4 regions of the Erwinia sp. GW821-FHT03D09 genome follow, and region 1 is predicted to be linked to each of the others. Evidence: predicted binding sites of a transcription regulator. Region 1 holds the regulator's gene; each other region holds the start of a gene.
What was found. Region 1 encodes CRP, which controls carbon source genes, mostly activating them, when cyclic AMP is high. Its sites were predicted from a motif close to ATGTGANNNNNNTCACAT; they were not measured.
Positions count from the first base shown of each region.

Region 2: the regulator CRP is predicted to act here: its motif matches at 2,340-2,357, upstream of AC07U6_RS20135 (nucleoside-specific channel-forming protein Tsx).
Region 3: the regulator CRP is predicted to act here: its motif matches at 5,500-5,517, upstream of udp (uridine phosphorylase).
Region 4: the regulator CRP is predicted to act here: its motif matches at 1,841-1,858, upstream of AC07U6_RS01790 (PTS mannitol transporter subunit IICBA).

Region 1 covers NZ_JBWKUK010000002.1:246,804-254,729, reverse strand. Annotated here, with positions in the region: gene AC07U6_RS02885 (LysE family translocator) at 1-78, opposite strand, end outside; gene AC07U6_RS02880 (hydrolase) at 138-1,154, shown strand; gene AC07U6_RS02875 (YheU family protein) at 1,154-1,372, shown strand; gene AC07U6_RS02870 (phosphoribulokinase) at 1,470-2,339, shown strand; gene AC07U6_RS02865 (amidohydrolase) at 2,357-3,535, opposite strand; gene AC07U6_RS02860 (MFS transporter) at 3,538-4,734, opposite strand; gene AC07U6_RS02855 (LysR substrate-binding domain-containing protein) at 4,931-5,851, shown strand; gene crp (cAMP-activated global transcriptional regulator CRP) at 6,211-6,843, shown strand; gene AC07U6_RS02845 (YccS/YhfK family putative transporter) at 6,903-7,926, shown strand, end outside.
Region 2 covers NZ_JBWKUK010000024.1:41,725-49,650, reverse strand. Annotated here, with positions in the region: gene AC07U6_RS20145 (BamA/TamA family outer membrane protein) at 40-987, shown strand; gene AC07U6_RS20140 (DUF4056 domain-containing protein) at 1,080-2,144, shown strand; gene AC07U6_RS20135 (nucleoside-specific channel-forming protein Tsx) at 2,558-3,424, shown strand; gene AC07U6_RS20130 (DUF2002 family protein) at 3,502-3,837, opposite strand; gene AC07U6_RS20125 (DUF883 family protein) at 3,987-4,310, shown strand; gene nrdH (glutaredoxin-like protein NrdH) at 4,578-4,820, shown strand; gene nrdI (class Ib ribonucleoside-diphosphate reductase assembly flavoprotein NrdI) at 4,825-5,235, shown strand; gene nrdE (class 1b ribonucleoside-diphosphate reductase subunit alpha) at 5,208-7,358, shown strand; gene nrdF (class 1b ribonucleoside-diphosphate reductase subunit beta) at 7,451-7,926, shown strand, end outside.
Region 3 covers NZ_JBWKUK010000020.1:61,457-69,382, forward strand. Annotated here, with positions in the region: gene AC07U6_RS18665 (hypothetical protein) at 232-420, opposite strand; gene AC07U6_RS18670 (YehS family protein) at 557-1,027, opposite strand; gene metR (HTH-type transcriptional regulator MetR) at 1,125-2,066, opposite strand; gene metE (5-methyltetrahydropteroyltriglutamate--homocysteine S-methyltransferase) at 2,189-4,471, shown strand; gene AC07U6_RS18685 (dienelactone hydrolase family protein) at 4,516-5,352, opposite strand; gene udp (uridine phosphorylase) at 5,641-6,402, shown strand; gene rmuC (DNA recombination protein RmuC) at 6,593-7,926, shown strand, end outside.
Region 4 covers NZ_JBWKUK010000002.1:15,315-23,240, forward strand. Annotated here, with positions in the region: gene AC07U6_RS01775 (DUF3053 domain-containing protein) at 1-395, shown strand, start outside; gene AC07U6_RS01780 (hypothetical protein) at 484-765, opposite strand; gene AC07U6_RS01785 (hypothetical protein) at 1,140-1,310, opposite strand; gene AC07U6_RS01790 (PTS mannitol transporter subunit IICBA) at 2,123-4,051, shown strand; gene mtlD (mannitol-1-phosphate 5-dehydrogenase) at 4,140-5,288, shown strand; gene mtlR (mannitol operon repressor MtlR) at 5,369-5,917, shown strand; gene AC07U6_RS01805 (YibL family ribosome-associated protein) at 5,990-6,352, shown strand; gene AC07U6_RS01810 (fimbrial protein) at 6,899-7,435, shown strand; gene AC07U6_RS01815 (fimbrial protein) at 7,515-7,926, shown strand, end outside.

The DNA.
Region 1 (7,926 bases):
TAACATATTATTAGGGCCAGGTGTGATGGCGGCGACCCAGAGAAAACCTAACATAGACAGAAACAGGCTCAGTTCCATAGAACGGGTGCTCCCCACCCCTGAAGAAATAAACAACCCGAAGAAGCTAACAGCGAGTTATGGATACTACAAGCTCTGAACCAATGATTTTCAGTCACCTGGATGACAAATCTTTCAGGCCTCTACGCGGAGGTCGTAACCCTCATCTGCAAACCTTGCTGCCGCGGCTGGTGCGACGTCGCATTACCCTGCAACCACACTGGCAGCGCTTAATCCTGCCGGATAGTGATTTCGTCGATCTCGCCTGGAGTGAAGACCCGGCGCAGGCACGGCATAAACCTCGCGTGGTCCTGTTTCATGGCCTGGAAGGCAGCTTTAACAGCCCCTACGCGCACGGCCTGCTGCAGGCGTGGAAAAAGCGAGGCTGGCTGGGCGTGGTGATGCATTTTCGCGGCTGTAGCGGTGAACCGAATCGCCTGAACCGCATCTATCACTCCGGGGAGACCGGCGATGCCAGCTACTTCCTGCAGTGGCTGCGCGATGAGTGGGGACAGGTTCCTACTGCGGCCGTCGGCGTCTCTCTCGGCGGTAATATGCTGGCCTGTCTGATGGGACAACAGGGCGAGAACTGCCTGCTGGATGCGGGCGTGGTCGTTTCCGCTCCGCTGATGCTGGAACCCTGCAGCCAGCGGCTGGAGCAGGGTTTTTCCCGTGTCTACCAGCGCTACCTGCTCAATCTGCTCAAGCAGAACGCCACGCGCAAGCTGATGGCCTGGCCCGGCACGCTGCCCGTAGAGCTGCCACAGCTGCGGGCGCTAAAAAAGCTTCGCGCCTTTGATGATGCGATTACCGCCAGAGCCCACGGCTTTGCCGACGCGACCGACTACTATCGCCGCTGTAGCGGTCTGCCGCTGCTGCCGGGCGTCAGTAAGCCGCTGTTGATCATTCATGCGCTGGACGATCCCTTTATGACTGCTGAGGTGATCCCCGATCCGGCCCTGCTGCCGCCCAATATTGAGTATCAGCTGACCCGCTACGGTGGACACGTTGGTTTTGTAGGCGGTACGCTGCGCCAGCCGCAAATGTGGCTGGAACAGCGTATACCGCAATGGCTTTCAACCTGGCTGGAACCCTGATGATTATTCCCTGGAAAGATCTCGACCCCGAAACGCTCGATAACCTGATTGAATCCTTTGTCCTGCGGGAGGGAACCGACTACGGTGAGCAGGAACGATCGCTGGAGCAAAAGGTGAAAGACGTTCGCCGCCAGCTGGCCAGCGGAGACGCGGTGCTGGTGTGGTCGGAACTGCATGAAACCGTCAACATCATGCCGCGCGGGCAGTTTAACGGCTGAGGATAATTTTTCCGCTCGCCACGCGGCGAGGATGACTTTGCACCGATAAACATGTTAGGAATGATCCGTCCGTCCATCTCTCAGGGAGTTGTTTACCATGTCAGCCAAACACCCGGTTATCGCCGTCACCGGCTCCAGCGGTGCAGGAACAACCACCACCAGCGTTGCCTTCCGGAAAATATTCCAACAGCTTAATCTGAGGGCAGCGGAGATCGAGGGAGACAGCTTCCACCGCTTTACCCGCCCCGAGATGGATATGGCTATCCGCAAAGCGCGTGATATGGGTAAACACATCAGCTACTTTGGCCCGGAGGCCAACGACTTCGGGCTGCTGGAGCAAACCTTCATTGAGTATGGACGTACCGGCAAAGGCAAATCACGTAAATACCTGCACACCTACGATGAAGCGGTGCCGTGGAATCAGGTGCCGGGGACATTTACCCCGTGGCAGCCGCTGCCCGAACCCACCGACGTGCTGTTCTATGAGGGCCTGCACGGCGGCGTACTGACACCACAGAATAACGTGGCGGAAAACGTCGATCTGCTGGTCGGTGTGGTGCCTATCGTCAACCTTGAGTGGATACAAAAGCTGGTGCGCGATACCAGCGAGCGCGGCCATTCGCGTGAAGCGGTGATGGATTCAGTGGTGCGTTCAATGGAAGATTACATCAACTACATCACGCCACAGTTCTCCCGCACCCACCTGAACTTCCAGCGCGTCCCTACTGTGGATACCTCCAACCCCTTCGCCGCCCGGGGCATCCCGTCACTGGACGAGAGTTTTGTGGTTATTCACTTCCAGGGGCTGGAAGATATCGATTTTCCCTATCTGCTGACCATGATTCAGGGTTCATTCATCTCCCATATTAAAACCCTGGTCATTCCGGGCGGAAAAATGGGCCTGGCGATGGAACTGATTATGGGCCCACTGGTTAAGCGGCTGATCGAAGGGAAAAAAATCAGCTAATCGGATAGTCATAGTCGCTATGACATAAGCTGCTGATGGATAAAGCCAATGTGCAGCTGCACGCCAATTGGCAGAACATCTTCATCAAGACGGAAGTGCGGATTATGCAGGCTCCAGCAGGTGCCTTTTTCTTCGTTGCCCGAGCCGATCAACAGGAAGCATCCGGGGATAACCTGCTGGTAGGCTGAAAAGTCTTCACAACCAAACATGGGATGCGGCATTATTTTCAACGCGTCGGCTCCCAGCGTATCCACCACATTTTTTGCGGCAAAACGACAGGCATCAGGGTGATTGAAGCCCAGCGTATAGCCTTTTGTCCATTCAAGCTTGTAGCTGGCCCCAACCGCCGCCGTCATGCCGCCGAGCATCTGTTCCATCATTTTGGGGATTTCAGTGCGCGTGTTTTCACTCAGCGTACGCAGAGTTCCTCTGAGATGTGCGGCATCCGGAATAACATTGTAGCCCCCATCGGCCAAAAAACTGGCGATGCTAAGTACGGCCCCCTCGTTAGGGTCCAGCCTGCGTGAGACAATTTGCTGCAGCTCCTGAACTACCCCGGCACCTAACACCACGGGATCGCACGCCGTATGCGGTAGAGCAGCATGCGAACCTTTCCCCTGCAGAATCAGATCGAAATTATCACTGGCCGCGCTGAAAACACCTTCGGTGAAACTGACGGTACCGGTAGGAAGAGCCGGCATCACGTGCAGACCAAAAATCATCGAAACCCCGTTAAGCACACCCAGAGAGACCAGTTCCTGTGCCCCGCCCGGCGGAACCTCTTCCGCGTGCTGAAAAATAAATCTCACGGTTCCGGCAATCTGTTGTTGCAGCTGACACAGTACCCAGGCCGCTCCCATCAGCATGGCCGTATGCGCATCGTGGCCACAGGCATGCATTACGCCCGCATTACGCGAGGTAAAAGGCTCCTGGTTCAGCTCATGGATCGGCAGGGCATCCATATCAGCACGTAGCGCTATGCAGGGGCCAGGGCGAGCCCCTTTTAACTCGGCCAGCACGCTGTTAGGTGTGGGACGGCTGAGGGTTAGTGCACCCCATTGCTGGAGCTCGCTGGCGACGTAATCCGCAGTTTTTTGCTCATGAAAAGAGAGTTCGGCATGCTCATGAATATATCGACGCCATTGCAGCACTCGTGGGGTGATGTCCTTAATCAGTGACGCTGTTTGAGATTTCATAGTTACTCCTGTAACGGTGAAAAAGCGGAAAGGTGCCGACTACCGGGCAATAACACCAGTCCGGCAACCAGCGTGGTCGCGATGAGAAAAACAAAACAGGCCTGATAATGACCGTGCGTGACACTGAGCAAATACCCCATCACCACCGGGCCAATCACTCCACCGGTTACGCCCCCCGCATTTACCAGGCCGATGGCGGAACCAACAACTGCAGGGGAAAAGTATTTCATCGGTAGCGTGAATGCAGTGATAAAAGCACAAATCAATGCCGCATCCGTGACGAACAGTGCCAAACCGGTTGCCTGCGGTGAGTGAACAGAAAACAGCGCCAGCATGCCGCCTGCGGCAATCAGTGCGCTGCCCAAAATCACCCATGCCTCACGGCCCGACATAAAATGCCCGACCAGCCAGCCGCTGACCATGGATGATAGCCATGTCCCCACTCCGGCAAGGCTAATCAGCGCGCCGGTGGTAGCAATGGTGAAACCGCGCTGCTGCACCAGAAAAGCAGGAAGCCAGGCCATCAGGCCGTAAACCGGAACATTGATGCAAATACTCGCCAGCAATATCTGCCATATCTTCACAATACGCAGCATGCCCCACCCATTAACCCGCTGGCGATCTTCGCACTCCTGTTCGCTGTCCGCAGGCAATCGCAGCATCACCAGAGCCGTGAGGAAAACCAGAACGGCCAGCACCAGAAAAGCGTGATGCCACCCCATAATCGACAGTGCCCAAACCGCCAGCAGCGGTCCGGCGGCCATAGCGATCCCGGAAGACGAGAGTAAAAAAGACTGGGCAAAAGTACGTTGATGCAGCGAAAAATGCGTGGATACCGCTTTGGCACAGGCGCTGGGATAGCCGGAGTGCGCAATGCCATCGAGGAATCGAAAAGCAATAAGTAATGCAAGGCTTTGCCCCAGCACGCCGAACAACATCGCACACAGGGCCAGAAACGTTAGCGCCATGACCAGCACCTTTTTGTAGCCAATACGGTCATTAAGCCAGCCCGCCGGAAGCTGAAACACCGCGTAGGCGAGAAAAAATGCGCCGGTGATGTACCCCGCTTGCTGCGTGCTGAGATGGAATTCCTGACGGATCGGCAGCAGAGCAAAACCGATCACCGTTTTATCTATATAGACAAAGACATAGCCAATAAAGAGGATCAGCAGCATCGGCAGGCGCGCTATTTTTCGCATTATAAGGACCCCTAATTACCAATACGGTCAGTGAGTTAACAGCAGTTTTTCCCACACCGCCCTGTGAGTCTTATCACAACACCTGCGGCATAATTCGATAACATACTGTTTACATATTCAGAGATTAGCAGCGGCAACATAAGATGAAATTTTTACCGCGGTAATAACTTTTTGGCATCAGGGGGGAGAGCTACACATGCGTTATTTACCCAAAATGCAGCAGTTGCGGGTATTCCAGGAAGTGGTCCGCCAGGGAAGCATTCGCTCCGCTGCGCGTGCGCTGGCGCAGTCACAGCCGGCGATCAGCAGAACGCTAAAAGAGCTGGAGAATGTTCTACAAACTTCGCTGTTACAGCGCGGCCCGGCAGGGATAACTCTGACCCCCGGCGGCGAATTGTTTGCCATACGCTCTCGCCTGATTCTTGCCGAATTACAGAAAGCCGGGGAAGAGATCCATTCACTTCAGCAACAGCAGGGGCAACTTTCAGTGGCCATGAGCGCATTACCTGGATTGATGCTACTCCCTGCCGTGCTGGAAAAGTTTCGGCTAATGTTTCCCTGCGCTAAGCTGACGGTAACCGACGGCACACTGCACAGTCTGCTTCCGGCACTCGTGGCCGGAGAAATGGATTTTGCTATTGTTCAGCTTCCTGCTCGCTTCACCGATGAACGGCTGGCCATTGAACCGCTGTTCAGCGTGTCGCTGTGCGTGGTAGCGTGTCAGACCCATCCGCAGCGGAGTTGCGAACGTCTGGAGCAACTTGCCGATGAGAAATGGGTGCTGATGGAAGATGAAGCGGGCAGCGGCTTGAGCCAGGAACTGGAGGCTTTTTTTCAGCGGTTATCTGGTCCTCTGCTTCATACGACTTCTCTGTTGTACGGCATGCAGCTGGCGCGAAAATCCGGTTACCTGATGATGATGCCCCGCCCACTGCTTAGCGAATTCAGCCACACGCTGCAGGCACTCAACCTGCCGCTGCAATCTGCCTGGCATTACAGCGTTGTGTGGTCCAGATACTCCCCGCTTACCCATCATTCGCGGCAACTGCTGGAGCTGGTCCTGGATATCTGCCGTAACGCTGGCGAAAACAGACATGAAACCGACATTAATCAGTGAGACGGGCGCGTCGCCGAGCAACGGCCTTCCGCCCCACTTTCCCGGCAATAAAAAGACTATGTAGTAATTTTGCACTATGCTGAAGCGAGACAACATGACACAACACAAGACAGCCAGGTCAAGCTGTGCTACAAACGGTGCTGTATTATTATTCTGGCATTGCAATGCATGGTGAAAACGGGACAACAGGATGAGTCAGACTCTTAATGGTATTGCCCGTTTGATTTTCCTATGGGAAGCGCCTGACAGGGAATTCCGTCCCTGTTTACCCAAAATATTTCAAAAAGCAGTTAACATTTCTGCAACCTGAGTGATAAAAGGGTATATTTAGGCTCGATTACAATAGAGGATAACAGCGAATGGTTCTCGGCAAACCGCAAACAGACCCAACCCTCGAATGGTTCCTGTCACATTGCCATATTCACAAATATCCATCCAAAAGCACTCTGATCCATCAGGGTGAAAAGGCAGAAACCCTCTACTACATCGTCAAAGGCGCAGTAGCGGTGCTGATCAAGGATGAAGAAGGTAAAGAAATGATTCTTTCCTACCTCAATCAGGGCGACTTTATTGGCGAACTGGGCCTTTTCGAAGAGGGCCAGGAGCGAAGCGCGTGGGTGCGCGCTAAGAGTGCCTGTGAAGTAGCTGAAATCTCCTACAAAAAATTCCGCCAGTTGATTCAGGTTAACCCTGACATTCTGATGCGTCTTTCTTCGCAGATGGCACGCCGTCTGCAGGTCACTTCTGAGAAAGTGGGTAACCTCGCCTTCCTTGATGTAACCGGTCGTATTGCACAAACCCTGCTTAATCTGGCCAAACAGCCGGATGCCATGACCCACCCGGATGGTATGCAGATCAAGATCACCCGCCAGGAGATTGGCCAGATCGTTGGCTGTTCTCGTGAAACCGTGGGGCGTATTTTGAAAATGCTGGAAGATCAAAACCTGATTTCCGCGCACGGTAAAACTATCGTGGTTTACGGTACGCGCTAAACGGTTGTGGATCTGTGGCGCGACAGCATTGTCGCGCCTTTTTTTCTGTGGTGTTGGGCATGTGGCGGAGAATCATCTATCACCCTGAAGTGAACTATGCACTGCGGCAAACGCTGGTGCTGTGTCTGCCAATAGCCGTTGGCTGGCTGCTGGGCGATCTTCGACAGGGTCTACTCTTTTCATTGGTTCCCGCCTGCTGTAACAACGCCGGTCTTGATACTCCCCATAAACGCTTTTTTAAACGCCTGATTATCGGCGGCAGCCTGTTTGCATTCTGTAGTTTTATGATCCTGTATGCCGGGGAACAGGGCGTACCGCTGCCGATCATCATGCTGGTGATGGCACTGATACTGGGCGTCACTGCGGAAATCAGTCCACTGCATGGCCGTCTGCTGCCCGCATCGCTCATTGCCGCTATTTTTACCCTCAGCCTGGCCGGAAGAATGCCCCTCTGGCAGCCGCCGCTGCTCTATATTCTCGGTACCATCTGGTACGGGCTGTTTAACTGGCTGTGGTTCCGCCTGTGGAAAGAGCAGCCGATGCGTGAAACGCTGAGCCTGCTGTATCGCGAGCTGGCCGACTACTGCGAGGCGAAATATACGCTGCTGACCCGGCTGACCGACCCGCAGACAGCCCTCCCGCCGCTGCTGGCGCGCCAGCAAAAAGCGGTGGATCTGATTAATACCTGCTATCAGCAGATGTATATGCTGTCCGCCAGCCAGGATAACCACTATCAGCGGCTGACGCGGGCCTTTCAGGTGGCACTGGACCTGCAGGAGCACATTTCCGTCAGCCTGCATCAGCCGGAAGAAGTGCAAAAACTGGTGGAACAAAGCCACGCCGAAGTGGTGATCCGTTGGAATGTGCAGACCATTGCCTCCCGCCTGCGGGTGCTGGCCGATGATATCCTCTATCATCGCTACCCTGAACGTTTTACCATGAATAAGCCGCTGCTGGCGCTGGAGAAAATCTCCCGGCAGAATAAAGACAATCCGGTGGGGAATTTCTGCTATTACCATTTCAGCCGCATCGCCCGTGTGCTCCGCACCCAGCGGCCGCTGTATCGACGCGATCTGATGGCGG
Region 2 (7,926 bases), on a different contig from region 1:
GGAGTTGTCCCCGGGCCTTTCTACACGCCAGAACTTGGAGTGGGTGTTGGCGTTGCCGCGGTTGGGCTTTACCGCCCCGATGAATATCAGCACCATACGCCGCTCTCTTCCCTCTCTTTCACCGGATTTGCCAGCTCAACCGGGGCTTTTGGTGTGGGCTATGAAAACTACACGTTTTTAGATGATGATAGCTGGCGTTTTTACCTGTCTGGCGATCTCAGTCGCAGACCGCTGCACTACTGGGGAGAAGGATACCGTGCCGGGCGAAAACAGCGTGGCAAGCAGTCCTACGACTCAACAAAATTGAGCGGCGTGCCACGCATACTCTATCAGTTGGCTAACCATACCTACGCCGGTGTTGGCTGGTCGTTCTCCTATGAAGGCGCTTCATCGCTACAGCATAAAACCAACGGCAGTTTCTATCATCAGAATGAGTCACGCCATATCTTCAGCTCAGGAGCCAGCATGCTGTTTAGCTATGACTCCCGCGATTTTGTAGCGAATCCGTCGCGCGGTCAGGTACTGAACCTGTCATGGACCCGATACAGCCCGGCGATAGCCAGCGATAATCGTTTTGATGCTTTAGACGCGCAGTACAACCTTTATCATGCCATAAATGACACCAATCTTCTGGCCTGGGAGGTCTACAGTCGTTTTACCAGCGGACACGTCCCCTGGACTATGCAGTCGCTGCTGGGGGACAGCCATCATCTGCGCGGCTACTACGAAGGGCGATATCGCAATCGTAATATGCTGACCAGCCAGCTGGAATGGCGCAAAAAACTCAGCTGGCGCCACGGCGTAGTGGCATGGCTGGGTGCCGGTAGTATGTCGGACAAACCGAGTGAGGTTCTTGACGGGCACTGGCTGCCGTCTGTCGGGGCCGGATACCGCTTTGAGTTTAAGAAAAATATGAACATCCGCCTTGATTATGGCCTTGGCCAACACAGTTCAGGTTTTTACTTCCAGGTTGGGGAGGCGTTTTGATCTTCCGTTTAATCGGCCGGTTGGTGTTGCTTGTACCATTCATTTTCTTCGCCAACAGCAAGGCTCAGCAACCTGATTACCCGATAATCCCCATGGCCGATCTCAGCCTTCCGGCAGGTCAGTCACCCCAGGTATGGTTGTTGACGCGGCCACTGCCGCAGCCGAACGGCCTGAGGCCATGTTGTGCTTTCGGCTATAGCCTTAAAGCTAAACTATTTGGCATACCGGTACCGTGGTATCAAGTGGATAACGTGGTTGCTCCAACAGACACAGGGAAACACCACTTCAATCCAGGCATGTTGGACATGCTGAGCACGCTGAGCGGTCTGAACAGCGAACACAACGGCCTGGTCTACACGCGTCGGGGTGGCTTCATCGATCTGGCGCATCTGCGTGACAGCGCTGATAACACGCTGTGGTTGTTCAGTCATATCTGGCCCCGCATGGGCCAGGCAACAACGCTGAAACTTGGCGACGAGTTGGGCCAGCGCGAAATCCACCTGTTTTCCTACTTCCCTCCAGCCAGTGCCACTGAACGTTACAGGCTGGCGGTATTTCTGGCAGCGCATCTGGCATTCGAACTTGCCGCATGGCATGAGGTGGCACAGTGGTATGGGTTTGAATCAGTAAAGGGATTTTCCGAAGGCGTTTCGGCTTTTTCTCCGGAAGATCTCTATTCCAATCTGCTCGGAACCCGCATGGCGATCGATTTACTCAATGCGGGAGGTGGCGCTTCACTATCCCGCTATCAGCGAGCCATGCGAACAATGATCCCGCAGGCGCTGGACCAGCTTGAGGCAGAGTCTCCCGCCGGGACGCGCTTCCACTTCGATATGCTCGATCGTCTGTGGTGGAACAGCGCCTGTCGCCTGCCGGATAAATTTCTGCTGCGCTACCGTAACTATGATGTAAGCGAACGGCGGCTGCCTTCACGTGCACCGGAGAGTGTTCCCCCGCTCTGGCTGACGTTGCCCGACCGCTTTAATGGCATTGAACTTTCCCACTTTGGACGCCTGGAAATACGACCCGGGCGCTCAATGGCTCGTCTGCCTGTACCGGTTTCACGCTACCAGTTTTCTGATTTTCCCGCACTGGCCCGGCAGGCAAAAAAAGCCGATTTGCAGCATCTGGCCAACTTACATTACCGCTGCAACTGAGCAAAAAAACACCTTCCACGCTGTAAAGCCATAATCAAAAGTTATATTTCATTTCACTTTTTAACCTCAGCACATCAGACTTTTTTTCTACCAGCGCTCTCCTTTTCTAAAACTCGCTGCAGGCAAACGTTTAACCGCTCATTTAATCAGCGAATTAGCACTAAAACGGAAAGTTCCCTAATTCCACACGCTTTTATGTGACACTCATCACACTTTAACTGACTTGAAATGAAACAGAATTTGACAAGTGTGAGCAATCTCTATTTCCTAATGGCCGGATAACGGCACACTGCCGCAACATTACTGATGGGGATTTTCGTCATTTGCGGCGGGACCCGTTTTGAAGGCTTTACTAACCCAACCTGACCCTCGCGCTGGCAGCTGAGGATGGTCTCTGAGCATGTGGTACTATAATGAAATATAAAATTATGATGGCTGGTGCGCTGGCAGCGTTGTCTTATACCAACGTCTCTTTCGCTGATTCAAGCAGCCCTGAATACGTTTCCGACTGGTGGCACCAGAGTGTTAACGTTGTTGGAAGCTACCACACCCGTTTCGGACCGCAGCTGAACAACGACGTTTACCTGGAATATGAAGCCTTCGCGAAAAAAGACTGGTTTGATTTCTACGGCTACATCGATGTGCCTAAATTCTTCGGCGTGGGCAACGGCAACGATAAAGGTGCATGGGACAACGGTTCTCCATTTTTTATGGAAATTGAGCCGCGCTTCTCTATCGATAAGCTGACCGGCGTTAACCTGGGCTTTGGTCCATTCAAAGAGTGGTATTTCGCTAACAACTATATCTACGATATGGGTGACAACCGCGCCAATCGCCAGAATACCTGGTACATGGGCCTGGGTACCGATATCGATACGCATTCAGATGTTGGCCTGTCGCTGAACGTTTACGCAAAATATCAGTGGGCGAACTACGGCGCCGCGAATGAAAATGAGTGGGATGGCTATCGCTTCAAGGTGAAATACTTTGTGCCGATCACCAGTCTGTGGGGCGGCAACCTGAGCTATATCGGTTTCACCAACTTTGACTGGGGTTCAGATCTGGGCGACAACTCCGCGCCTGCGCGTACCAGCAACTCCATCGCCTCCAGCCATATTCTGTCACTGGGTTACGATCACTGGCACTACTCGTTCGTGGCGCGTTACTTCCACAACGGCGGCCAGTGGAACGATGGCACCGAGCTGAACTTCGGCAACGGACCGTTCCACGTTAAATCCAACGGCTTTGGCTACTACCTGGTTGTCGGTTACAACTTCTGATTGTGACAAATCGAACTGAATTCTGAATGCGCCTGCGGGCGCATTTTTTTGCGCGATTTCAGCATCCGACGGGGAAATTAGTCAAACATCCGTTCCAGATAGCGCTCGAGTGCGGCGCGCGAGCTGAAGCCGTAGGGTATGCCATAATGATCGTTTGTGTCGCCCACCAGGTACATCGGGAAGCGGACGTAATGTTCGCAGGTTTTTATATCAGATGCCGGTACCGCAATCGCCTGGCTTTTCTCTTTCAGTGTCGGATGGATAACCAGCGCCGTACGACCTAAACGCGCCTCACGATTAACATAGACGTAGTTTTCACCCCGACTGTAACCGTAACTTTTGGCAGTGACCGTATCCATCTCAAATCCCGCCTTTTCCAGTACGCGAGCTACCTCATCAGGTCGTAAATACATGCTTTTTCCTCTGTGTCTGCAAACCCCGCAACCTTACCTCAGGCCACATAGCCAGTGCTTTCGGAATAATCCAAAACGCAGGTTTTCAGCGTTGCCGATTTTTAGCCTGTCCTATACTTAATAGTACATTTCAGAATTAGGGAGCGAAAATGTTCAACCGGACTGCGAAAAATAACGATATTGATCTGAGTGAAGATGTATCACTGCTGGCAGATACCCTTGATGACCTGCTGAAATCCTACGGCAGTAAAGCAAAGGATGACGTGGAAGGTGCTAAAAGCCGTGCTGAAACACTGCTAAAAGAGACCCGGGCCAAACTGCAGGGCCACAATCGGGTGACTCAGACTGCAAGGGATGCTGGCGCTCAGGTGAACACTTATGTACGCGATAAACCCTGGCACGGCGTGGGGATCGGTACCGCTGTCGGTGTACTGATCGGCGCATTAATCGCCACCAGCACAACCCGCCGTTAGTACCGTTTATTTTTTGAACAAATGCTCGCAGATCATAGTGCGGGCATTATTTTTATCTGCGCAAAACCTTGTGCCATAAGGCTTGTGAGCATCCTGGCTAAATAAATACGCTTTTCCTATATCTTGTGTGGTTGCTTTTTATGGCCACTATATCTAGTATTCACTTCATCAAGACCACGCAACATGGTGTGGCAGTGGCGGCGCGACTCGGGCAGTAATTTCCGCGCCAGATACTTAGTTAATCAGCCCGCAAGGTGAATACGAATCATGCGCATTATTATTTACACTAAAAATAATTGTGTCCAGTGCAACGCGACAAAAAATGCGATGGATAAGAAAGGGATCGACTATCAGCTGATCAACCTCGATAGCGAACCCGCTCACGTAGAAACTCTTAAATCCCTTGGTTATCGCCAGGTCCCGGTCGTCATGGCCGAGCAGGATCACTGGAGCGGCTTCCGCCCTGATAAGATTCAGGCACTGAGCCATCTGGCAGCCGTCCGGGGTTAAGGCGATGACTATGCTGGTCTATTTCTCCAGCCAGTCGGAAAACACCCATCGCTTCATCACCCGCTTAAACCTGCCGGCGCGACGTATTCCGTTAGACAGCGCTCAGCGCCTGCAGGTAGACCAGCCTTATATACTGATAGTGCCCAGCTACGGCGGCGGCACCAGTCATGGTGCGGTGCCTAAGCAGGTGATTCAATTTCTTAATGATACCAATAATCGTCAGCTTATCCGCGGCGTGATTGCTGCTGGAAACCGTAACTTCGGTGAGGCCTACTGCCTCGCTGGCGACATTATTGCGCGTAAATGTCAGGTGCCCTACCTCTATCGCTTTGAGCTGATGGGTACCGCAGACGATATCGCTAACGTTTACAAGGGAGTAACCGAATTTTGGCAACGACAGACAGCACCCTCATAGAGGCCGCAGCGGCCGCCCCTGATTATCACGCGCTCAATGCGATGCTGAATCTGTATGATGCCGCAGGCAACATCCAGTTTGAGAAAGATCGCGAAGCCACGCGTCAGTATTTTATTCAGCACGTTATTCCCAATAGCGTGCAGTTCGCCTCGGTGGCCGAGCGTTTACAGTATCTGGTCGCTGAAGGTTACTACGAAGCCGACGTGCTCAATGCCTATCCGTTCGATTTCGTCTGCGCGCTGTTCGAGCAGGCTTATTCGCGCCGCTTCCGCTTCCAGACTTTCCTGGGTGCCTGGAAGTTCTATACCAGCTACACGCTGAAAACCTTCGACGGTAAGCGCTACCTTGAGGGCTTTACCGAGCGCGTGTGCATGGTGGCGCTGACCCTGGCTCAGGGTGACCAGGCGCTGGCGCTGGCGCTGAGCGATGAAATTCTCGCCGGACGCTTCCAGCCCGCCACGCCAACCTTCCTGAACTGCGGCAAGCAGCAGCGCGGCGAGCTGGTTTCCTGCTTCCTGCTGCGTATTGAAGACAATATGGAGTCGATTGGCCGTGCGGTAAACTCGGCGCTCCAGCTCTCCAAGCGCGGCGGTGGCGTGGCGTTCCTGCTCTCCAACCTGCGTGAGTCCGGTGCGCCGATTAAGCGCATCGAAAACCAGTCATCCGGGGTGATCCCGGTGATGAAGATGCTGGAAGATGCCTTCTCCTACGCCAATCAGCTGGGCGCACGCCAGGGTGCCGGTGCCGTATATCTGAACGCCCATCACCCGGATATTCTGCGTTTTCTGGACACCAAGCGCGAAAACGCCGATGAAAAAATCCGTATCAAAACACTTTCGCTCGGCGTAGTGATTCCGGATGTGACCTTCCAACTGGCGAAAGACAATCAGCCAATGGCGCTGTTCTCCCCGTATGACGTCGAGCGTATCTACGGACTGCCATTTGCCGATATCAGCATCAGCGAGAAATATGACGAAATGCTGGCCGACGAGCGCATTCGTCGTACCTTTATCAATCCGCGCGAATTCTTCCAGACGCTGGCTGAAATTCAGTTTGAGTCCGGCTACCCGTACATCATGTTTGAAGATACGGTCAACCGCGCCAACCCGATTCACGGCCGCATAAATATGAGCAACCTGTGCTCGGAGATCCTGCAGGTCAATACGCCGACCGAATACAACGACGATCTCAGCTATCGCCGCATCGGTAAGGATATTTCCTGCAACCTGGGCTCGCTGAATATTGCCCATGCGATGGACTCAGAGGACTTCGCGCGTACGGTAGAAATCGCCGTGCGCGGCCTGACGGCGGTTTCCGATCAGAGCCACATCGGCTCGGTGCCTTCCGTTGAGCAGGGGAATGCACTGTCACACGCTATCGGCCTGGGACAGATGAACCTGCACGGCTATCTGGCGCGTGAGCGCATTCAGTACGGCAGTGAAGAAGGGCTGGATTTTACTAATATCTACTTCTATACCATCACCTATCACGCGCTGCGCACGTCGAACCTGCTGGCGCGCGAGCGCGGTACCACCTTCAGCGGTTTTAGTGATTCACGCTATGCCAGCGGTGAGTATTTCAACCAGTACGTTGAGCAGAGCTGGCTGCCGCGCACCGCACGCGTCGCGGCCCTGTTTGCCGATGCCGGTATAGAAATCCCAACCCGCGAACAGTGGCAGACGCTGAAAGCCGCGGTGATGAAGGACGGCCTGTATAACCAGAACCTGCAGGCTATCCCGCCAACCGGTTCGATCTCCTATATCAACCATGCAACGTCGAGTATTCACCCGATTGTGTCGCGAATTGAGATTCGTAAAGAGGGTAAAACCGGGCGCGTATACTATCCGGCACCGTTTATGAACAACGATAATCAGGACTACTACCGCGACGCGTATGACATCGGGCCGGAAGCGATTATCGATACCTACGCCGAAGCCACGCGCCATGTCGATCAGGGCCTGTCACTGACCCTGTTCTTCCGCGATACCGCGACGACTCGCGATATCAACAAAGCGCAGATTTACGCGTGGAAGAAAGGCATCAAGACGCTCTACTACATCCGTCTGCGCCAGATGGCATTGCAGGGAACCGAAGTCGAAGGCTGCGTCTCCTGCTCGCTGTAACAACACATTAAATCGCGGGCCGGCGCACCTCCGGCCCGTCTAACATTTATTCGCGACCGGTCGGTGCCGGGATCGGAACTAAAGATATCACTATGAAACTGAAGAAAGTTCACGCTATTAACTGGAATAAAATCGAAGACGAAAAGGATTTGGAAGTGTGGAACCGCCTGACCAGTAACTTCTGGCTGCCGGAAAAGGTTCCGTTGTCGAACGATATTCCGGCGTGGAACGGCCTTAATGCCGATGAACAACAGCTGACCATCCGCGTGTTCACCGGCCTGACGCTGCTGGATACCATTCAGAATACCCTGGGCGCACCGGCGCTGATGGCCGACGCGCTGACCCCGCATGAAGAAGCGGTGATGTCGAACATCAGCTTTATGGAAGCGGTGCATGCCCGCTCCTACAGCTCGATCTTCTCAACCCTGTGCCACACCAGCGATGTGGATGCCGCCTATGCATGGAGCGAGGAAAATGAACCGCTACAGCGCAAGGCCGACATCATCCTGCAGCACTACTATGAAAATGACCCGCTGAAAAAGAAAATTGCCAGCGTGTTTCTGGAATC
Region 3 (7,926 bases), on a different contig from region 1:
TAATTTGTGATTGAGGTCACACTAATGGAGCCGTTTAACGCTCTGAAGTCTGCATTTTGGATGTTTACGTTCTAATTGGAAAAATTTTTTATCTAAGGAATGTTATATCCATGGAAAAAAGCGGGATTTAAGGAGGCGATAAGATGAGCAGTGATACTGGTGTAGATAGGGAGAACATCTGCTGTTATTTAAATCTTTAATAAACGAGGTGTAACTCCCTGAATTTATTGTTTAAGTATGACTGATGGTAAATTCATCATTTATAATGGTCATACCGCTATCACCAAAATTGATAACTAAACCATCATCACCAATATTAATTACGTTGATGGGTTTGTCATTGTTAATAATGGTGGTGATATTCATATTTGCCCGGCCACCGCTAACCTGATCTAACTCTATTTCTGACAATACCTGCATGATATAAACTCCCTTTTTGATTAAATAACTCAACGGATGTTAGAGTTTCAAGTAAAGGGACAGGTATCGTAATTTAATGATTTTCATAAACTAACGCCTGGCTAAGGTGTTAATTATTTGAATTAGATATGAATGTTTATTTTTTCGCCGGGCGAATCTTCATTGCCAGGCCTTTGAGGAAATTGCGAAGAATTTGATCGCCACACTCACGATAATTTTTATGCCCCGGCTTGCGGAAAATAGCACCAATTTCTGATTGTCCCACCGCAAAATCGGCACTTTTCAGTAGCTCAATAATATCAGTGGTTTTTAAATCGAAGGCGACGCGAAGCTTTTTCATGATGATGTTGTTCGTCATCTTACGCTCAATCGAGGGCACTGGCGCATCTTCGCTTTTTCCGCGGCGTTCGAAAATCAGACCGTTAAGGAAGTAGCCCATAACGACATCCGGACAGAGGCGATAGCCAGGCTCATCTTCTTTTTTCAGGAAGCTGTGCACTTCGGCTTCAGCCACTTCGCTCTCTGCCAGTGCCAGAATGCTCACTACTTTTGCATCGCTTAAATCCAGCATGTAACGCACGCTGCGCAGGACATCATTATTCGTCATAAACACTCTCTTCATTGAAACTATTACAGTGAGCGCATTATAGAGCCAATTGAGCGGTTAGACAGGAAAAACCGCCTGCCTTTACCGGTGAGTGGGGTCAGGGATGAGTCAGCGATGCCGGCAACGGCGTGCCCGGGAGAGAGGCATCCCGCACCCGTGGCAGATGATCGCAGGCGTGCTGTCGGGCTGAGCGAATAAAAGCTTCAACAACCGGTTGACGCTGTTCCCCATCGCGCACTGCCGCGTAAAGCCTGCTCCAAAGACCTTCGCCCAGCGCCCTGGTAGTCACCAGTCCCTGTTGCTCAAAGCTTTCCACCACCCAGTGTGGCAGAGCCGCAATGCCCATCTGCGCGGAGACCATCTGAATTAACAGTAATGTGTTATCCACGCTTTTCAGAGCCGGGCTGACGCCAGCGGGCTGTAGAAAATGACGCCAGATATCAAGACGCTGACGCTGTACCGGGTAAATCAACAGCACTTCACTGGCTAAGTCTTCCGGAGAAATACGGTTCACTTTGGCCAGAGGATGGTCAGGTGCCATAACCAGCCTGACCTCGAAATCGAACATTGGCGTATAGAACAAGCCGCTGCGCGGCAGAATATCTGAAGTGAGTACGATATCCAGTTCGCCCTGCTGAAGTGCAGGCTGTGGGTCAAACGTCACGCCCGATTTAAAATCCATCACCACCTGCGGCCAGCTTTTGCGGAAATTGTTCAGTGCCGGCGTCAGCCACTGAATACAGCTGTGGCACTCAATAGCGATACGCAACGTAGCCTGGTGTGGTTCATGGCAGGCCTGTAATGCTTGTTGAATCTGTGGCAACACCTGCTCGGCCAGCTGCAGTAAAACCTCTCCCTGTGGCGTAAAGCGAAGCGGCTGACTTTTCCGCACGAACAGACGGAAGCCCAGCCGCTGTTCCAGATCGCTGAATTGATGGGATAACGCTGACTGCGTTTGATGTAGCTGGGCGGCAGCGGCGGCCAGCGAACCTGAATTTCGCAGAGCCTGCAGCGTTCGCAGGTGTTTAAGTTCGATCATGAGAGTCCTTCACATCGACAGTGAACATATTGCGCTTGTGGATAATACAGTACCTGCGGATTATAGCGGTGTAAACATCTGGACGTCCAAATGATAACACCTAAATTAACAGGAAGCGCATCATGACTATTCAGAACCATACTCTTGGATTTCCCCGCGTCGGCCTGCGCCGCGAACTAAAAAAAGCACAGGAAAGTTACTGGGCGGGCAATAGTACGCAAGAAGAGCTGCTGGCAACCGGCCGCGAATTACGCGCCCGTCACTGGCAACAGCAGAAAGATGCCGGTGTGGACCTGTTGCCGGTCGGTGACTTCGCCTGGTACGATCACGTACTGACGACCAGCCTGATGCTGGGCAACGTGCCTGCTCGCCACCAGAACAAAGAGGGCTCTGTCGATCTTGATACGCTGTTCCGCCTCGGCCGGGGCCGCGCGCCCACTGGTGAACCCGCCGCTGCAGCTGAAATGACTAAATGGTTTAACACCAATTATCACTATATGGTGCCGGAGTTTGTACAGGGTCAGCAGTTCAAGCTCACCTGGACCCAACTGCTGGATGAGGTTGATGAGGCACGGAGTCTTGGGCATAAGGTCAAACCCGTACTGCTTGGCCCGGTAACCTACCTGTGGCTGGGGAAAGTGAAAGGTCAACCGTTCGACCGCCTGACGTTGCTGAAAGACATTCTTCCTGTATATCAGCAGGTCCTTGCCGAGCTGGCAAAACGTGATATTGAGTGGGTACAGATTGATGAGCCTGCACTGGCTCTTGAGCTGCCGACTGAATGGCTGGCGGCGTTCAAACCGGCTTATGATGCACTGCAGGGACACGCTAAGCTGCTGCTAACCACCTATTTCGACAGTATTGGCCAGAACCTGGAGACCATTACCGCACTGCCTGTTCAGGGGCTGCACGTGGATCTGGTTCATGGCAAAGATAACATCAACCTGTTGAATGACAACGTATCGGCGAACTGGCTGCTGTCGGTCGGGGTGATTAACGGACGTAACGTCTGGCGAGCCGATCTCAGCAGCTGGTTTGAGCAACTGCAGCCGCTGGTCGCTCAACGTAAACAGCTGTGGATCGGCACTTCCTGCTCGCTGCTGCACAGCCCAATCGATTTGAGCGTGGAAACGCGTCTGGATGAAGAGGTGAAAAGCTGGTTCGCTTTCGCACTGCAGAAATGTACCGAACTGTCACTACTGAGCCATGCGCTGAACAACAATGATGCCGCCTCACTGAAGGACTGGAGCGCCCCTGTCCGTGCTCGAAAAACATCCACCCGAGTGCACAATGCTGCGGTGGCTCAACGCCTGGCGGCTATTACTGCGAAAGATAGCCAGCGTCAGAATCGCTATCAGGTTCGTGCCGAGGCTCAGCGCCAGCGTTTCCAGCTGCCGGCATGGCCAACCACCACCATTGGCTCATTCCCACAGACCACTGAAATTCGCGGTCTGCGTCTGGACTTTAAGCAGGGGCGTCTGGACGGTTCCCACTATCGCACCGGCATTGCCGAACACATTAAGCAGGCTATCGTCGAACAGGAGCGGCTGGGCCTTGATGTGCTGGTTCATGGGGAGGCAGAACGTAACGACATGGTGGAATACTTTGGTGAAAACCTGGACGGTTTTGTCTTCACGCAGAACGGCTGGGTGCAGAGTTACGGCTCACGCTGCGTAAAACCGCCGGTTATCATCGGTGACGTCAGCCGCCCGCAGGCGATCACCGTTGAGTGGGCGAAATACGCCCAGTCGCTGACCGAAAAGCCAGTTAAAGGCATGCTAACCGGCCCGGTGACGATCCTCTGCTGGTCATTCCCGCGTGAAGATGTTTCTCGTGAAACCATTGCTAAGCAAATTGCGCTGGCACTGCGTGATGAAGTGGTCGATCTGGAAAAAGCGGGTATCGGGATTATTCAGATTGATGAGCCGGCCCTGCGTGAAGGCCTGCCGTTGCATAAGACGGACTGGGCAGCCTATCTGGAATGGGCGGTGGATGCGTTCCGCCTGAATGCCGCCGTGGCGCAGGATGAAACACAGATCCACACCCATATGTGTTACTGCGAGTTCAATGACATTATGGATTCGATTGCGGCGCTGGATGCTGATGTGATTACCATCGAGACCTCACGTTCCGATATGGAACTGCTGGAGTCTTTTGAAGAGTTTGACTATCCCAATGAGATCGGCCCGGGCGTTTACGACATCCACTCACCAAACGTACCGAGCGTGGAATGGATGGAAGCCCTGCTGCTGAAAGCCGCACAGCGTATTCCAACCGAACGTCTGTGGGTAAACCCGGACTGTGGCCTGAAAACCCGCGGCTGGACTGAAACCCGCCAGGCATTGGCCAACATGGTGACAGCGGCGCAGAACCTGCGTGCGGCAAAAACGTCATTATCTGTGTGAATTAAGCGGTGTTGTAATCAACAGGGGCGCTGAGCGCCCCTTTTTTATACTTTTGCCACTACGCCATGCTGTTTGAACCACGTCAGCATGCGCTGCCAGCCGTCGGTGGCGGACTCTGCGTGATAGCTGGGGCGATAGTCAGCATTAAATGCGTGACCGGCATCCGGGTAGACGATAATTTCTGCGTGCGCATTCGCCGCCCGGAGCGCCTGGCGCATGGTATCGACCGTATCTAACGGGATACCGTCATCTTTCGCGCCATAAAGTCCTAATACCGGAGCGTTAAGATCGATCGCAACGTCCACCGGCTGTTTCTGCTGCTTCATGGTCTTTTCACCGACCAGTTTGCCATACCATGCAACGGCCGCTTTCAGTTGGGGATTATGCGCGGCGTAAAGCCAGGTGATGCGGCCGCCCCAGCAAAAACCAGTAATCGCCATATTACGCATATCGCCCTCATGGCGCGAGGCCCAGTTCGCCACGTGGTCAAGATCGGCAAGAACCTGACTGTCCGGCACTTTACTAACCAGCTCCTTCAATAGTGTCGGGATGTCGTTATAGTCAGCGGCATCCCCCTGACGGAAGTAGAGTTCGGGTGCGACGGCCAGATAGCCTTCACGGGCCAGACGGCGGCAAATATCGCGAATATGTTCATGAACGCCGAAGATCTCCTGCACCACCAGTACGACGGGTAAAGGTCCTGCCACATTGCGAGGCCTGGCGTGGAAAGCGGGCATATTCTCACCCTGAGTGGGGATCGAGGTTTCACCAGAAAGAATCTCTGTGTCATCGGTAATAATGGTGGTGGCTGCGACAGGCTGGACTACAGGTGCGAAGCTATTATTGCTCAATTTTTGAGTCGTGTTATCTTCGGTTTTCATTGTCCTCTCCATGCATGAACTAAGGCGATGGGCTAACTATAGCCAGGAAATGCTGGCACCCTCGCTGGGTACGGTCTATCTCTTTATCACCAGATAAACCCGATCTACGGGGTGGGTTGTAGCAAAAAAAGGCAACAGAGCATTTAGGTGTGATTTTTATCACACTTTTTATTTTGATTGATGTAAGTTTCATTTAGATAAGCGATTTTTATCACATAAATGTGCGCCGCGTTTGCTTACAGTAGCACTCAGTTAACTATCCCCCGATTTTCGTGACAGGAGTTTGAAATGGCACAATCTGATGTTTTCCACCTTGGCTTAACGAAGGCCGATCTTCAGGGTGCCACGATGGCGATCGTGCCCGGTGACCCTGAGCGCGTGAAGAAAATTGCGGCTCTGATGGATAACCCGGTCCATCTGGCTTCACACCGTGAATTTACCAGCTGGCGTGCAGAGCTCTCCGGCAAGCCGGTTATCGTCTGCTCAACGGGCATTGGTGGACCATCCACCTCCATTGCCGTGGAAGAACTGGCGCAGTTAGGCGTTCGCACCTTCCTTCGTGTGGGAACCACCGGTGCGATTCAGCCGAATATCAACGTGGGGGATGTGCTGGTGACGACCGGGTCCGTACGCCTTGATGGTGCCAGCCTGCATTTTGCTCCGCTGGAATATCCGGCCGTCGCTGACTTTGCCTGCACCACTGCACTGGTTGCCGCAGCGGAAGCCGCCGGAGCCACCACTCATATCGGCGTAACCGCCTCTTCAGACACCTTCTACCCGGGCCAGGAGCGTTACGATACTTATTCCGGTCGTGTTGTCAGCCGCTTCCAGGGCTCAATGAAAGAGTGGCAGCAGATGGGCGTGCTGAACTATGAAATGGAATCGGCTACGCTGCTGACCATGTGTGCCAGCCAGGGACTGCGGGCCGGTATGGTTGCAGGTGTGATCGTCAACCGCACCCAGCAGGAAATCCCTGACGCGGAAACCATGAAGCGTACCGAAAGCGATGCGGTGAAAATCGTTGTTGAGGCTGCTCGCCGCCTGCTGTAATCGTAAAATAGTTGGGCTGCGGCATCCGCCGCAGCCATGAAATTCCTGCAACAAAACCCCCGCTTTTTCGAGCCGTTATCCAGTTCGCATTTAAATCGCCACACATCCTTCTTCCTCGCGCTTTTTATCTGGACATTCATACAGTGTGCCTCTATTTTTCCCCTGTTGTCGTTGATGAGAGGGGTGCAGAGTGGATGCAACAATCAGTTACGCCGCCGTCATTGGTCTGGCGGGAATGCTGGCAGGGTGGATATTTGCCTGGTTTCTCGGTCAGCAGCGATTTGCTAAGCAGGAAACCGAGCGGCGACTGCTCGAGCAGGCCGCTGAGCAGAGCGATACCGAGCGGCAGCGCCTGCAGCAGCAGCTGGAGCAGCAGGCTGTGATGCAAAGACAAAATGAGCAGGAGCTGCGCCAGCTGCACGGTAGCCTTGCCGCCGCACACGAGAAACTGCATCAGTTCGATCACTGGCGGGGAGAAGCGGAACAGCTATCACGTGAATTGCGCACGCAGCTGGAGATTAACAGCGCGCAGGAAGCCGAACTACGTGAAGTGACCATCCGGCTGGAAGAAACGCGGATGGCGGCAGAAGAAAAACAGCGGCTCCTGGTGAACAGCGAGCAGCGGCTGAATTCGCAGTTTGAAAACCTTGCCAATCGCATCTTTGAGAATAGCGGACGCCGCGTGGATGAGCAGAATCGTCAGAGCCTGCATGGCCTGATAACCCCGCTGCGTGAACAGCTGGAAGGATTTCGTCGTCAGGTGCAGGAAGGTTTTGGCCAGGAAGCGCGTGAGCGCCATACGCTTTCCCATGAGATACGTAACCTACAGCAGCTCAATGCCCGTATGGCGCAGGAGGCGCTCAACCTGACGAAGGCGCTCAAGGGAGACAATAAAACTCAGGGTAACTGGGGAGAGGTCGTGCTGAGCCGCGTGTTGGAGGCATCAGGATTGCGTGAAGGGTATGAGTATGAAACGCAGGTCAACATCAAGCTGGAACAGAATGGTCGCATGCAGCCGGATGTCATTGTGCGTCTGCCTCAGGGTAAAGACGTAGTGATTGACGCCAAAATGACGCTGGTGGCCTACGAGCGTTACTTTAACAGTGAAGATGAGCTACAGCGTGAAGCGGCTATCAGCGAGCATATTGCCGCGATCCGCGGTCATCTTCGCTTACTTAGCAGAAAAGATTATCAACAATTGCCAGGTTTACGCTCGCTGGATTATGTGTTGATGTTTATTCCGATTGAACCGGCCTTTTTACTGGCAATCGACCGCCAGCCAGAGTTGATTAGTGAAGCTCTGAACCAGAACATTATGCTGGTCAGTCCGACCACGCTGCTGGTTGCGCTGCGGACGATTAACAATCTGTGGCGCTATGAACATCAAAGCCGACACGCCCAGCGTATCGCCGATCGTGCCGGGCGGCTGTATGACAAAATGCGGCTCTTTGTTGATGATATGACCAGTATCGGGCAGAACCTTGAGAAGGCTCAGGACAGTTACCGTCAGGCGATGAAAAAACT
Region 4 (7,926 bases), 230 kb from region 1:
TGACTCGCCGCGACTCGCTTCGCCAGGCAAGCGGTTCATTAGGCGTGCTGACTCAGCAAGTTCAGACGGCCAAAACGCAGGCGGATAGCAGTAAAGCCACGCTGAAGCAGCCGGAAGATCTCAAAACCGTCTATGACAATGTCTTTAATAAGGTGGTGACGCAGCCGGCGGACGCATTAATGCCTCTGCTGCCTACGCTACAAACGCTGAGCCAGGATGTTATCCAGGCGGGTGATTTTCTGCAGCAGCAGGGAACCCGTGTGAGCTTCAATGGCTCGGCGGTGCAGTTCCCAACCCAGGAGCAGGCATCCGCTTACAACACGTTAATGAGCAACCTGAGCATGAACGCTCAGGCACTTAATCAGGCGCAAGGCGTACTGAACAGCGTTCAGTAATAAAAGAGTTGGGGGAACTATTTTCCCTGCTGAATTTTATTTCTCGCGATATGAAAAAGGCCACATTTCTGTGGCCTTAATTTTTGAATTAACTATAACGTTTTATCCATGAATCTACGTTCTTTTCTCCGCCTTTACCGCCACATAAGATATTGACAACTCTTATCGCCTCCTGGCGTAAACCCGGGTCCGTAGCCGTAATGACACGGTAATCCATGCCATAATATTGCGGGTCGTTTAGAGCATACTGCTTCGCGATTTCCCCTAGTGCGATTAAAGTCTCGCCAGCGCCTTTATAGTCGTTTTGATTGCTATTTCCTGCGCCGCTTACCTGTGAAGCTTCAGCAATGGTTAGTTCACGAATACTCATTTCTCTTTCTCCATTTTATGAAATTATTCCCTATATTGACACAATGCCAACGAAGTAATTTTACATTAAAAATAAAATCTAAATTATAGTTTTTCACCCATAAATAATGTTGATAAGTCAATTTTTTGATCGTTGGTGTTATGTGATGGTTAATTAAACTCGAAGATTTAAGTGTGGTGATAATATGTTTATTTGGGATGGGTTTCATTGTGGAATGCCATATTAACTATGGTTTATAGCATTTTATTAAAATGGCAAGCGTTAGGGGATTCAGCGAGGATATACGTGGGTTATTTTATTTTCATGATGTTAATAACAAACAGGCCACAATTATGTGGCCTCAATTTTCCTCATTCACGCTAAAAGAGTGAACTTTACCAGCAGCCGTTTGCCCATGCATTCGCTGTTTCTTTGCTACCGGCACCAAGGTCGTCAACAATCTTGATCAGTGCTCTGCGTACGCTTGGCTCAGTGGCAGCAACCATACGATAATCCATACCGCGATATCGTGGATCGACCTGAGAGTAAAGCTTGGCAACTTCCATCAATGACTGAAGATGTGTAGCAGTAGCTCGTTCTTCATGCATCCCAAAACGCCACATCCAGCACCACTAACCTGTGAAAGTTCTGAAGTCGTTAGTTAACGAAAGCTCATTCAATAATCTCCCTGTTTATTTGAAATTTGTGCTGACTTAATGTCAATGTTTTAATTTTAAAATTGAATTTGATTTATATAAATAGGAGCATATCCATAATGAAATTAAACTAATGATTAGTTTTTATTAAAAAGGGATAGAGGTTTCGCTGCGTGTGATATCTAAGTACTAATGGAAATATTATGCGCCTTGGGGCACTAATTATATTATCAAAAAACGAGAGTGACATTGTTAGAGCAGGACTAACGTTCTTCCTTTCAACCGATTAACAGCATGATATTGCCGTTCGCGATGTTGTTTGCGACAGGCCTGAACTGGTCGGTCGGTAGTGAGTTGAGTTTGTTGAGCGGAATAAGGATTTTCGCGTAAAATTTATTGTGATAACAATCACATTTCAGAAACAAACATGATGTTTGATTTTGTGATTTATATCTCATTTTTCCATTTTTTAAGGCTTTTTTTCAGCAGTGTATTTTTTTTAAACGCAAAAGTTGTGATTAAAATCACGAAAATACCCCCTTAAGCTATTCATATATAGTGATAAGGATCACATATTATTGTGCGACTACGCAGCGTCATATTCGCGTGATAGAGTCCGCTTGCATACAGTGATACTGACGGCTTTTTCGCCGTAACCGTCTTCAAACAACATCAGCGCGCTCTCTTAATGGTCAGCGCGTACCAATAAGAGGTGTGCCTTTATGTCCTCATCAGATATCAAGATCAAGGTTCAGAACTTTGGTCGCTTTCTGAGTAATATGGTAATGCCAAATATCGGGGCATTTATTGCCTGGGGTATTATCACCGCGCTGTTTATTCCAACCGGATGGCTGCCAAACGAAACGCTGGCTAAGCTGGTTGGCCCGATGATTACCTATCTGCTGCCATTGCTGATCGGTTATACCGGCGGACGCCTGGTCGGTGGCGATCGCGGTGGTGTGGTCGGCGCAATTACGACTATGGGCGTGATTGTGGGTGCCGATATGCCGATGTTCCTCGGCTCAATGATTGCCGGTCCGCTGGGTGGCTGGGCAATCAAAACCTTCGACCGCCAGGTTGACGGTAAGATTAAAAGCGGCTTCGAAATGCTGGTTAACAACTTCTCTGCTGGTATTATCGGCATGCTGTTGGCGATCCTGGCATTCCTGGCTATCGGTCCATTGGTTGAAGGTCTGTCGCATATCCTTGCCGCCGGCGTGAATCTGATGGTGCAGAATAACCTGCTGCCGCTGACCTCTATCTTTGTTGAACCGGCAAAAATCCTCTTCCTGAACAATGCGATTAACCACGGTATCTTCTCGCCGCTGGGTATTCAGCAGGCCAGCGAAGCCGGTAAGTCCATCTTCTTCCTGATTGAAGCGAACCCGGGTCCGGGCATGGGCGTGCTGATGGCCTATATGTTCTTCGGCCGTGGCAACGCGAAGCAGTCTGCCGGTGGTGCTGCGATTATCCATTTCCTGGGCGGTATCCATGAGATTTACTTCCCTTACGTGCTGATGAACCCGCGTTTGATTCTGGCGGTTATTCTGGGCGGTATGACCGGCGTGTTTACCCTGACGCTGCTGAACGGTGGGCTGGTTTCACCGGCATCTCCGGGTTCTATCCTCGCCGTACTGGCGATGACGCCAAAAGGTGTCTATTTCGCGAACATCGCGGCCATTGTTGCGGCCTTCGCCGTATCCTTTGTGGTTTCAGCCGTGCTGCTGAAAACCAGCAAGGTTAAGGAAGAAGACGATATCGAAGCGGCAACCCGTCGTATGCAGGAAATGAAAGCTGAATCAAAAGGCCAGTCAGCAACTGTCGCCGATGCCGATGCGCTGCATTCCGATTTATCCCACGTGCGCAAAATCATCGTTGCCTGCGATGCCGGTATGGGCTCCAGTGCAATGGGTGCAGGCGTACTGCGTAAGAAAGTGAACGATGCGGGCCTGAGTAATATCTCCGTGACTAACACGGCGATTAACAGTCTGCCGGGTGATGTTGACCTCGTGATCACTCACCGCGACCTGACCGAGCGTGCGATGCGCCAGGCACCTCACGCGCAGCATATTTCACTGACTAACTTCCTCGACAGCGGCTTGTACAATGATTTAACCGCGCGTCTGATCGAAGCTAACCGCAGCGCCGAACATCGCGAGAAAGTGAGCACCACGCTCAGCGACAGTTTTGATGAAGGCCAGGAGCATCTGTTCAAGCTGACCGCCAGCAATGTATTCCTCGGCAATCATGCCAGCGATAAAGAGCAGGTGATTCGCTTTGCCGGTGAACAGCTGGTAAAAGGCGGCTACGTCGAGCCGGAATACGTTGAAGCGATGCTGGAGCGTGAAAAACTGACGCCGACCTACCTGGGCGAATCGATTGCCGTACCGCATGGCACCATCGCTGCTAAAGACTGCGTGCTGAAAACCGGCGTGGTATTTTGCCAGTACCCGGAAGGCGTGCGCTTCGGTGAGGAAGAAGACGACATCGCTCGCCTCGTCATTGGTATTGCCGCCCGCAACAACGAGCATATCCAGGTGATTACCAGCCTGACTAATGCCCTGGACGATGACAGCGTGATTGCCCGGCTGGCAACCACCACCAGCGTACAGGAAGTGTTGGATCTGCTGTCCGGTAAAACCAGCGCCTGATTCAGCGAGTGGTGATGTATTTCCGTAAGGGCCGGGCATGCCCGGCCTTTTTTGGATCGATTCCTGAATAATTTAAGTGGGTAATATCATGAAAGCTTTACATTTTGGCGCGGGTAATATTGGCCGGGGATTTATCGGTAAACTGCTGGCCGACGCCGGTATTCAGCTGACGTTTGCTGATGTAAACCAGGTTGTCCTGGATGCAATTAATGCACGCCATGAGTACCCCGTACACGTGGTGGGTGAACAGGCACAGATTGAGATAGTAAAAGGTGTTAATGCAGTTAACAGCACCAGCGGTGATATTGTCGATTTGGTGGCTGAGGTTGATATCGTTACCACGGCGGTTGGTCCACAGATCCTTGAGCGCATTGCCGGTGGCATCGCCAAAGGACTGGCCAAACGCAGTGATAACGCTAATACCCGTCCCCTGAATATTATCGCCTGCGAAAATATGGTTCGCGGTACCACACAGTTAAAAGGCCACGTGCTGAAAGCGCTGCCCGAGCAGTATCACACGTGGGTTGAAGCAAATGTTGGTTTTGTAGATTCCGCCGTTGACCGTATCGTTCCGCCTTCTGAAGCGGGCAGCAGCGATCCGCTGGAAGTGACGGTTGAAACCTTTAGCGAATGGATTGTCGATCAAACCCAGTTTAAAGGAACACTGCCTGCGATCCCGGGTATGGAGTTGACCGACAATCTGATGGCATTTGTTGAACGTAAACTGTTCACGCTCAATACGGGGCATGCCATTACCGCCTACCTTGGACAGCTGGCGGGGCATAACACCATTCGCGAAGCGATTCTCGATCCACAGGTGCGCACGGTAGTTAAAGGTGCAATGGAAGAAAGCGGTGCCGTACTGATTAAGCGTTACGGTTTTGAAGCGGATAAGCACGCGGCATATATCCAGAAAATCCTGGGCCGTTTTGAAAACCCATACCTGAAAGATGATGTGGAGCGAGTTGGCCGCCAGCCGCTGCGCAAACTCAGCGCCGGGGATCGCCTGATTAAGCCAACATTGGGTACGCTGGAGTATCAGCTTCCTCACGATAACCTGGTAACCGGGATTGCCGCCGCGCTGCGTTATCGCAGCGAGCAGGACCCGCAGGCGCAGGAGCTGGCAGAGCTCCTCGCGAAGCAGGATGTCGCGACTACGCTGGCTCAGATCTCAGGTCTTGATGCCAACAGTGATGTGGTTAAGGACGTAGTGAAAGCCTGGAGCGCTATGGCATAATGCCGGTGAACGCGCTCCTCAGGGACGAACAATCAGGGCACAGCTTCGCCGCTGTGCCCGCGCTGGCATTACTCTGCCCTATGATGAATGATATGCAGGCACTCATGGAACAACCTCAGGCTTTTGAAAACAGGGTGCTGGAGCGCCTTAACGCCGGACGATCGGTAAGAAGCTTTTTGATCGCTGCAGTCGAATTGCTGGCAGAGGCGATTAATATTCTGGTTATTCAGGTGTTCCGTAAAGATGACTATGCCGTAAAGTACGCGGTGGAGCCGCTGTTGCACGGCGATGGTCCACTCGGTGAGCTATCCGTTCGCCTGAAGCTGATTTATGGCTTAGGGATGATTAATCGTAGTGAATATGAAGACTGTGAGCTGCTGATGGCGCTGCGTGAGGAGCTGAACCATGATGGCCACGAATACCGTTTTACCGACGATGAAATTCTTGGTCCTTTTGGTGAACTGCACTGCGTAACCCCTCTTCCTCCTCGCCCCGATTTCGCCATTGAAGATGCGGAATTACGCCATATGCAGCAGCTGCGCTATCAGCAGGTGGTGCGCTCAACCATGGTCCTGTCGCTTACCTCGTTGATTTCACTTATCAGCCAGAAACAGGCCTTCAAAAAGTAGCCTCTCTTTACCCGCTTTGCGCCGCTTTAGTGTATCCTTTTCAGCAATGAATCATTGCAACGGTTAATCGTTATGAAAGAAAAAGTACAGTCAGAAATTAAAATCCTTAGTGACAAGCTGGATGCCCTTAATCACAAAGAAGCGGGCCTGCTGGCATCGGGCGACAGTGAGAAGCTGGGGGAGTTGCTGCATGAAAAAGACAAACTGGCGGCTGAAATTGAGCGTCTGCGCAATGTGCGTTCAGAAAAGCTGAGTAAAGAAGCGCAACAACTTAAAAAGCTGCCTTTCAACCGCCCTATTACTAAGAAAGAGCAGGCGAATATGGGGGCGCTGAAAAAAAGCGTACGTGGTTTGGTTGTCGTGCATCCGACTACCGCTTTGGGCCGTGAAATGGGCCTTAAAGAGATGACCGGATTCGCTAAGTCTGAATTTTAAGCATATCGCCCGGACAGAGTTCCGGGTTTTTTTAAATCATCGTCATTAGCTTTTTTATATAAAAAACAATTGGTTGATGAAACTAAGTTTCCTTAAATACTTTCATAAATTCTTACCTGTTGTGTCTCCGCATCAAAAACTTCGTCCAGCGGTTTATTTTCTCTCAAAACAAGTGTCATTATCTGTTTAAGTGGTTTTACTTAGTGCTAAGTTCTGTGCATTACTATATGTATAGTTAAATGTATCGATAATTAAAACCCGAAAAGAGACTAAGCCCGCAATTATTATTTCGATTTTAAAGTTCCAGATATATATATCGAATTCTGTGGAATGTTTTTTTTCTCTTCAAACGAAGAATAAGATTTGCAATAATTGTTTTCAACGAGCAACCATCGGTAGTTATTTCTCCGTGGCTACAGATGTCATGTAATATTATTCATGATTAGGTTCGTTAAGTTTTTTTCTGAAAAAATTCAGTACAGAAAGCTTTTTGCATTCTTGAAAACGGACAAAAAGATATTTTCATATCAATAAAGGAATAGTGTAATGGAACTGAAAAAAATTGTGTTTGGCGTTGCTTTAGCTATGGGTGTTTCTACTTTTGCTCAGGCTGTTGAAGAGCCAGTAGCTCCTACCGATCAGGGTAGCGGTAGCGTAACCTTCAAAGGTTCTATTATTGATGCACCTTGCTCTATCGTTGGTAATAAAGATCAGACTGTTGAAATGGGTCAGATTTCTAACTCAGCTCTGGCTAACGGCGGTACTTCAGTCCCTGCTGATTTCAAAATTGAACTGGCAAAATGTAATCTGGCAGACAAATATAAAACTGTCAGCGTTACCTTTACCGGTGCCGAAGGTAAAATTGAAAACTCGCTGGGTATGAGCAAAGCAACTGGTGCCAGCATCATTATGCAAGACGGCGCGAGTAACAAAATCAAGCTGGGTACTCCTACTGCACTGCAGACTCTGGCAAACGGTTCTAACATCCTGTCCTTCTCTGCCTACGTACAGGGCAACCCGGGTGAAACCGTTCAGCTGGGTGAGTTCGAGAGCACCGCTAGCTTCACCCTTGCTTATCAGTAATATTCATTATTGATGAAGAGTACATGTGGGGGCTAACTCTACATGTACTGATTTCATTTGCCATAGTTGGATTTCCTCTATGTTCAAGAAAATAAGCCTTTTAGTTTTATTGTTGAACATGAGTGCTGTCAGCCCGGCCTGGTCCTCTGATATGGGTTCTGGGCACGTAAAGATGGCTGGTAGCATCATTGATACGGCCTGCGCAATTGATATCAACAGTATCGACCAGACACTTGATATGGGCGTAGTACCGATTAGCCGAATTACTCGAGATGGTCATAGCATAAAAAAAAGTATCACTATAAATCTGGTAAAATGTGTTTTAAATAAAAATGATGAAAATTTAACGCAGTGGAAATATTTTACCATAACGTTCGATGGTATGAATGATGAGGGATTATTTACCGTCGAGGGTGATGCAAAAGGTATTGCATTAAGAATTATTGACAGCGATGGAAACGTTGCAAAGCCAGGAGTGCCACTTCCTTCTG